Regions from separate parts of the Porticoccus sp. Uisw_050_02 genome, predicted to be linked through region 1. Evidence: predicted binding sites of a transcription regulator. Region 1 holds the regulator's gene; the other holds the start of a gene.
The links. The regulator sigma-54, encoded in region 1, starts transcription at its own class of promoters, with help from an activator protein. The targets are predictions, from matches to a motif close to TGGCACANNNNTTGCNNT.
Positions count from the first base shown of each region.

Region 2: ABXT41_RS05780 (TorF family putative porin) is a predicted target of sigma-54. The motif match lies at 2,523-2,540, and genes of this name have one in related genera.

Region 1 is NZ_CP159825.1:140,175-144,598, reverse strand. It holds gene lptC (LPS export ABC transporter periplasmic protein LptC) at 1-262, shown strand, start outside; gene lptA (lipopolysaccharide transport periplasmic protein LptA) at 252-740, shown strand; gene lptB (LPS export ABC transporter ATP-binding protein) at 754-1,479, shown strand; gene ABXT41_RS00660 (RNA polymerase factor sigma-54) at 1,633-3,093, shown strand; gene hpf (ribosome hibernation-promoting factor, HPF/YfiA family) at 3,106-3,393, shown strand; gene ptsN (PTS IIA-like nitrogen regulatory protein PtsN) at 3,400-3,864, shown strand; gene rapZ (RNase adapter RapZ) at 3,861-4,424, shown strand, end outside.
Region 2 is NZ_CP159825.1:1,201,998-1,206,421, reverse strand. It holds gene gluQRS (tRNA glutamyl-Q(34) synthetase GluQRS) at 1-177, opposite strand, end outside; gene dksA (RNA polymerase-binding protein DksA) at 181-627, opposite strand; gene sfsA (DNA/RNA nuclease SfsA) at 1,338-2,042, shown strand; gene ABXT41_RS05785 (accessory factor UbiK family protein) at 2,060-2,317, opposite strand; gene ABXT41_RS05780 (TorF family putative porin) at 2,599-3,375, shown strand; gene ABXT41_RS05775 (P-II family nitrogen regulator) at 3,440-3,778, shown strand; gene ABXT41_RS05770 (ammonium transporter) at 3,796-4,424, shown strand, end outside.

The DNA of each region.
Region 1 (4,424 bases):
AGGCGAAACAGCCAATGATGGCAAGAATATAATATTCAGAAAAGATGTATGTGTATGGAAATATCTGGCTAATGGAGACAAGAGTGAACTCAAGACCGAAAAGTTGACCCTGTATCCTAAAACACATACTGTTAAAACTGACCGTAAGGTTAAAATGATTAGTCCAAATGGAGAATCTGTGGGCGTCGGAATGGAAGGAAATCTAGACACGGAAGTATTCAAGCTTCTCTCTGACGTCCAAGGGATTATCCATGGCCGCTAAATTTATTCTTCTGTTAGGTGTATTCGGCTGGTGCACATTTTCAAGCGCACTCCCTGATGATAGAAAAGCACCTATTAAAATCATATCAGATCGTGCAGAGCAAAACGAACAGGAAGGCACAGCCACCTACGAAGGTTCCGTAATTGTTCGGCAAGGGAGCATAAAAATTAATGCGGACAAAGTAACTGTAACGACTAACACCAAAGAAGGCGATAACATCGTGGCTACAGGAACCCCAGCTCACTATCAGCAAATCCAAAATACTGAAGAAGGGCTTGTTTTAGCAAGTGCAAATACTATTAATTATTTTCTTAAAAATGAAAGAATTAGGCTAATCAGAGATGCCAGTCTCGAGCAAAATGGTACAACCATAACTGGAGATACGATTGACTATGACCTAAAAGCCGAAACTGTGAAAGCTTCTTCTGGGCGAAACAAGAAGAACCGGATAGAAATGGTTATTCCACCCACTAAATAACAAGGCCGCGTTTATGGCAGTACTCAGGGCTCTTAATCTCTCTAAAAGCTATAAAAAAAGACCTGTCATTCGGGATGTTTCGCTTTCAGTAGAAAGCGGTGCCATAGTTGGCCTGCTGGGGCCAAATGGTGCCGGGAAAACAACATGTTTTTATATGATAGTTGGCTTAATCACACAAGATGGCGGAGAAGTTTTCATTGGAGAGGAGAATATCACCAATCTGCCAATGCATGGGCGCGCAAAAAAAGGTATTGGTTATCTGCCCCAAGAGGCGTCTATATTCCGAAAGATGAGCGTAGAAAACAATATTTTAGCTATTCTAGAAACACGAGATGATCTCGATGACACTCAACGTAGAAATAAAACTAACGAATTGTTAGAAGAGTTTCATCTTACTCATATTCGAAATTCTGTGGGTCTCAGTCTCTCAGGAGGTGAACGCCGAAGAGTCGAAATTGCTAGGTCTCTGGCCACGGAGCCTAATTTTATTCTTCTTGATGAGCCTTTTGCAGGAGTCGATCCCATCTCCGTAAATGATATTAAACAAATTATTCGGCATCTGAAAAGTAAGGGGATTGGTGTTCTGATCACTGATCATAATGTACGTGAGACTCTCGACATCTGTGAGCATGCTTATATTGTCGGCGAAGGAAAAGTTATTGCAGAGGGGCAAGCTTCTGAGATAGTGGCCAACCAGCAAGTTCGAGAAATATATCTAGGCGAAGATTTTGTACTTTGATGACAATTACCACACTCGGTCTATTTCAAAAATTTCAACTATATTTAGTATTTTCTCAACTGAGGCATAAAAATTGCTTGTGCGACACCTCATGCTCAGATTAAACTTTTATTAGAATTCTTTATCCCTAAACTAGAGCTATCATAAAGTCCCATGAAGACAGGCCTGCAGTTAAATCTTACTCAAAATCTAGCAATGACCCCGCAGCTACAGCAGGCCATAAGGTTTCTTCAGTTATCCTCACTGGATCTCCTTCAAGAAATTCAACAAAGCCTATACAACAACCCACTTTTAGAACTTGAAGAAGAGACAGAAAATTTAGACATCCTTGAGCAAAAATCAACAAATGAATCCATAGACGTGTCTACCGAGGATCTAACTATAAGTGACTGGGAAGAAAAAATACCGGAAGAGCTGCCTCTCGATATCAAATGGGACGATATTTACGAACCAACTAACTATAAGACGGCCGAAAATACCGATTTTAGCGGAGATGAAGAGCTCGATCGAACCACTGACTCCCTCAAGAATCATTTAATATGGCAACTCCATCTAGCACCTTTCTCTAAGATAGAGTTCTTAATTGGAGAGCATATTATTGACTCGATTGACGAGAATGGAATGCTTGCTGTGGCGGCCGAGGATATCCAAGTATTGCTAGGTGGTACAACAAAACTTGAAGATGTGCATGCAGTGCTATATCAAATACAACAGTTTGATCCCCCAGGAGTCGGAGCAAGAACCCTCTCTGAATCACTGCTAATACAACTAAATCAGCTCTCAGAAAATACAGAATATTTAAATGAAGCCCGACTATTGGTGTCTGATTATATTAATCTGTTGGGCGAAAATAGCCATCAGCGACTCCAAAAAATTACCGGATATACCGCAGCAGTTATCAATGCGGCTGTATTCTTAATAAGAACTTTATCGCCTCATCCGGGGGACAGGTGGAATAACGAGCCCATAGGGTACATTGCACCTGATGCGCGTGTACATAAATCAAATGGATTCTGGCATGTATTGCTAAATGAGGATATCACACCAAAACTGAAAATTAATGAACAGTATGCATCTTTAGTCAGGCGAGGGGATTCCAGTCAAGAAAACGACTTTATAAAAAGCCATCTACAGGAAGCAAGATGGCTGATTCGAAGTATAGAGAATCGCAACGAAACTTTATTAAGGGTTGCTTCCTGCATCATCAAACAACAACAAGAATTTTTTGAACAAGGACCGATCGGTATGAAGCCTATGATTTTAGCGGATATAGCAGAAGAACTAGAACTTCATGAATCTACCATATCTCGGGTAACCACTCAAAAATACATAGATACGCCACTGGGCATCTTTGAGCTAAAATATTTCTTCTCAAGCCATGTAAAAACATCACACGGAGAAGAGTTTTCATCTACGGCAATTCGCGCTATCCTAAAAAGAATCGTCAGCACTGAAGATCCGGTGTGCCCTTTGAGTGACAGCAAGCTAACATTCTTGTTGACTGGAATGGGTATTCAGATTGCGCGCCGTACGGTTTCTAAATACAGAGAGAGCGCAGGAATTGCTACCTCTAATAAACGAAAATGCATCCAAGCATTATGCGATAAAAAATAAATGGAGACTCATATGCAGCTAACTATCAGCGGCCATCACCTAGCTATAACTGCCCCAATTAGAGAGTATGCTACAAACAAACTAGAAAAATTAGAGCGCCACCATAACCATATTACCAGCATTCATGTTATTGTCTCGGTAGAAAAACTGTTACAAAAAGCGGATGCCACTATACATATAAGTGGCGGAGAATTGTTTGCCGCCACCGAACACGAAGACCTATATGCAGCAATAGATTTACTTGCAGAAAAGCTAGATAGACAGCTTATTAAGCACAAAGAAAAACACCGAAAAAGATGACCACACATGAAGCTATCTGATCTAATTCCATTTGAAAATATTGTCACCAACGCTGCGGGAAAAAGCAAAAAAAGAATCTTAGAGGATCTCTCCCTCTTTCTTTCAGGTCGAATCAATGGTGTTGACTCAGAGAAATTGTATCAGGGCTTGCTTGCAAGAGAACGCCTGGGCAGCACGGGTATAGGAGAAGGGATAGCAATACCACATTGTCGGATGCCTGGATGCGAAAAAATTACAGCGGCTTTTTTTAAGCTAAATAGCCCGGTAGATTTTGACTCCACAGATAACATATTGGTTGATCTAGTCTTTGCTTTAGTTGTCCCCGAGGAGGAACATAACGCACACCTAGATGCGCTGTCATCCATTGCAGAATTACTACAGGATAAAAAAACCTGCGAAATACTAAGGAATTCTTCATCCAAGGAAGTGTTTTATCAGGCGATCAAAAATGGAGGAGCTAAGAAAAAATGAGGCTCATAATTGTCAGCGGGCGGTCTGGTTCTGGTAAAAGTACAGCCCTTAATATGCTAGAAGATGCTGATTTCTCATGCATAGATAATCTGCCTGCTAAACTTCTTCTTGGGTTGATCGAACACGCATCTCACTTTAAAAAAAGCCATCGACATAATAATCTGGCCGTAGGGATTGATGCAAGAAGTCTGGAGAATGACTTAACCCAACTACCAGAAATTCTTAACCAAATTAAAAATTATGAAGTGAGCTATGAAATAGTATTTCTCGATGCATCTAACGATGTGTTGATTCAACGTTTCAGTGAAACAAGTCGAAAACACCCGCTAAGTTCCAATAAAGTAGCGATCAAAGAGGCTATATTGTTAGAAACAAAGCTGCTGGACTCTGTTTCTACCTTAGCAGATCGCAAAATTGACACTAGCAACATGAATCTCCATCAGCTCAGGAGTGTTATAAAAAAACAGTTAATTCCAAGCAATGAAAATACCACTTCTATCCTATTTGAATCTTTTGCATTTAAGTATGGCGTGCCAACTGATGCAGATTTTGTTTTTGAT
Region 2 (4,424 bases), 380 kb from region 1:
TCTGACAAGCCACTCACCTTTATTTGCTTTTGCATCCAAGTAGCTGGCCACTGCGCTCACTAGTGATCCAAAATGAAGCGGGCCAGTGGGGGAGGGAGCAAACCTTCCTACGTAATGACAAGCGGAACTACCTGGTTTTATAGCCACAGGCATAAAATTAAATTGAGTGCTAGCCAATAGTTAGCCACCAGTAAGCTGCCTTTCCTTGATCTCATCTAGTGTTTTGCAGTCGACGCATAGGTCTGCAGTGGGTCTCGCCTCTAGCCTGCGAACACCAATCTCTACTCCGCATTGGCCGCAGAATCCATAATCTCGACACTTGATACGCTCAATTGTTGTATCAATCTTTCTGATGAGCTTTCTTTCGCGATCTCGCGTTCTTAGCTCTAAACTAAATTCCTCTTCTTGGGTGGCTCTATCAGCAGGGTCTGGAAAATTAGCAGCCTCGTCTTTCATATGGCTGACGGTGCGATCAACTTCTTCCATTAACTCCTGCTTCCAGGCGCGCAGAATATTTTTAAAATGTAGCTCTTGTTTTTCATTCATATATTCCTCAACTTCGGCTTCAGCATAAGGCATAAAACCATGAAGTGAGCTAGCTGGGGTTATTTCTGCTTTCTTTGGCATGAGTTCAAGCGCTCGTTAAATTTTAAGACCGTGGTTTATAGTGCTAGATGGTATTTTTTTCAAGTAAAAAAAGAAATTTTTTTACTTGAAATCAAAAAAAATCTTATCGTCAAAGCAATAAAATATCAGAAAAGTGTTTAAAATCATAAATATAAGGTAATAATCTGATGAATGGGAGTTCTGGTAAGTATTATAAAAATATAAAATTTTTGACAGGTCAGTTATCTTTTTAAATACGTCATCGTAATTTTCGCACCAAGCTGCGGTCTTCCGAAAAAAAACTTCTCTGTGATCTCGGCCATTTTTTGAGCTGGCTTGGTCAGCTTTTTCATTGAAATAATCAAATATTTCAAATTCACCATTACTGGGTATCAGACTAATAAGTCCTGTTTGCTATCTGTCGTCCATCAATAATATCGCTAGCCAAATATAGGTGATCACGTGTGCTCTCTATGAGAAACTCTAGGAGAGGGGAGGATGCTTTGCATCTACGTATGCCTAGTTGAGTATTAGAAATTAAAATGGAGCGGTATTTATTTCGAGAAATAGAGCTGCTAGTTGCATTGAGCATCCCTTTCCCCCACTTTATATTTTCATTACGATGAAGGAGTATTTGGAATTTAGTTAAAAGATATTTGGCGCATAAAAATGCTAACTTTTATTAAAAAAAAGATGCTTATGAAACATTTAATAGAAAAAAGGCTCTGTAGGTGAAAATTTATCCTTATTTCGAGCAGGCTTTTATATTAAAGCGCTATAAGAGATTTATGGTTGATATAAGGCTGGCTAATGGAGAAGAGATGACAGTTCATTGCCCTAATACTGGATCCATGAGGAATTGCTGGGCTGAGGGTGGGCTATGTTGGTTTTCTCGAACCGATAAACCGCATCGAAAGCTGCTCGGTACTTTGGAGCTAACAGTTACTCCAGAGGGGTTTTTGTGCGGAGTTAACACGCAGCGCTCTAATTATTTAGTAAGAGAAGGCATCGAATGCGGAATAATTAAGGAACTGCAGGGCTATAAAGACATTTGTGCGGAAGTAAAGTACGGAAGTGAAAAAAGTCGTATTGATTTTCTTCTCAGTAAAGCGGGCCAAGATTGCTATGTGGAGGTCAAAAATGTGACGTTTGGTATTGGGGGCGGACGCATCCTATTTCCTGATGCTGTCACTGAAAGAGGCGTCAAGCATCTGCGAGAGTTAATCAAGATGGTAGATCAAGGTCATCGCTCGATACTGGTGTTTTGTGTTCAGCATACTGGCGCCAAAACCGTAGGGTTAGCTGATGAGATAGATCCTTATTACGCTCAGGTAATGCAACAGGCTCTTTCTGCAGGTGTCGAGGTGATTGCTTATAGTTGCAGGCTGTCGCCAGAGGAAATTGCAGTAGAAAAACGCTTACCTTTTATACTGTAGCTCAGTCTTAATAAATTCTATTTATACTTGATGTCTAGGCGTGATTCTATTTCTGCGAGCTGCACTTCTATGTTTTCGAGCTGCTCCCGAGTGCGATGCAGTACCGCTCTTTGCGCATCAAATTCATCTCGCGTCACTAGATCCAGTTTATCAAAAGTGGCTTGCGCAGCTGCGCGCATTTTTTGTTGGACTTCTTTGCTTAATGTTTCAGCACCTGGCGCTAAAACATTATTAAATTGATGTAAAAACTGATCGAGCAATTCATTTGGCTTCATATCTATTCCCCTAGATGGTAATGCGTTGCACTAGTTTAATCTTAAATTTACTTTATGTGCAAAAACTATGCTGATGAGGTGCCGTATAGGAAAATCTGTGTTTCGGTGCAATTTTCTTATTAGGCTACCTAATAGCGCCCTAATTTAGTGCAATTGACTGGCGAGCTCCTTGATTTTTACTTATTTTTCCTATGTTTTAAAAAGTTGGCACGTTATATGCATTATTCATTATGTACCATTCAGTAAATTACTAACAAAAACTTTAATTGGGGAAATAAAGCATGAAACTATTCAAAAAAACACTTACTTTAACCGCGTTAGCGTTAGCTGTGCCAATGGCAGCACAAGCTTATGAGACATCGGCAAATGTCACACTAGCTACTGACTATAAATTTCGCGGCATTTCGCAAAATGATACAGGACCAGCATTACAGGGCGGATTTGACCTTGCTTTTGATAATGGCCTTTATTTAGGTACCTGGGCTTCAACAGTTAATTTTGAGCTAGCTGGAAATGCAGATCCTGAGATGGAACTAGACTACTACGGTGGTTATGGCGGCAATCTCACAGAAGAAATTTCTTATGACGTGGGTGTCATCTACTATGATTATCCAGGCTCTAGTCCTACAAATTTTTCTTCTGGCACCTATAACAAAGATCGTGACCTTGATTATGTAGAAATATACGGAAGTCTTGGATATAAAGATTTTACCTTAGGCTACGCTTACTCTGACGACTACTGGCAAGAAACAGGTGAGTTTAATTATGTCTATGTTGATTATAGCTATAGCCTTCCGTCAGATTTCAGCTTAGATCTTCACGTGGGATTCAATGACTTCGAAACTGCTAGTGATGACTCTGACCTTTCTGATTCAATGGAAGCATTTTTGGGTGACGGGGAAGATAGCTATACAGACTTTTCTGTCACAATCGGTAAATCTATGTTTGGTCTAGACTTCGCGCTTAGCTTCGTTGATACAGATATTGGCTCCAAGGAATGTTGGGGTAGTGATTGGTGTGATAGCTCAGCAATCTTTTCAGTGAGCAAAAGCATGTAATTAAACGAATGGCGTTTTCTGTGGTTACAGAAAACGCCATCTTTCTTAATGAAGGAGAAATATGATGAAGATGATTACAGCAATTGTTAAACCCTTCAAGCTAGACGATGTGCGAGAGGCGCTGTCTGCCCTAGGCGCACAAGGGGTTACAGTATCTGAAGTGAAGGGCTTTGGTCGTCAAAAAGGCCATACAGAGCTTTATCGCGGTGCTGAATATGTTGTTGATTTTTTGCCGAAGGTGAAAATCGAAGTGGCTGTTTCTGATGAGATGGTGGATGGGGCAGTGGAAGCTATTACTACTGCATCTCATACCGGAAAAATTGGCGATGGAAAAATATTTATTACCAGTATAGAACAGGCAATACGTATCCGTACTGGTGAAACTGGTGCGGAAGCACTTTAACTAACAGGAGAGATAAAATGAGTCCTGAATTAATTGAAGTAAAATATGCGCTGGATACATTCTACTTCCTAATATGCGGTGCGTTAGTTATGTGGATGGCTGCGGGCTTTACTATGCTAGAAGCTGGTTTGGTTCGTGCTAAAAGCACTACTGAAATCTTAACCAAAAACATAGCGCTGTATTCTATTTCATGTGTTATGTATTTAGTGATGGGCTATGCAATCATGTATGGCGGAAGTGCAGGCGGATATCTTCCGGATGTCTGGTTTGGAAATATCATTTCAAACTCTACAGCTGAAGAAGTATTAGCTAGCAATGGTGACATTTACTATTCTGGTGCGTCAGACTTCTTCTTCCAGGTGGTTTTTGTTGCAACTGCAATGTCGATCGTCTCGGGTGCTGTTGCTGAGCGCATGAAGCTTTGGTCATTTTTGTTGTTCGCTGTAGTGTTGACTGGGTTTATTTATCCAATGCAAGGTATGTGGAAATGGGGTGGCGGATTTCTTGATGCAGCCGGTTTTCAAGATTTTGCAGGTTCCGGAGTAGTGCATCTTTGTGGCGCAACAGCTGCTATTGCTGGCGTCATGCTGCTTGGGGCACGTAAAGGAAAATACACGTCAGATGGTAAAGTAAACGCTATCCCCGG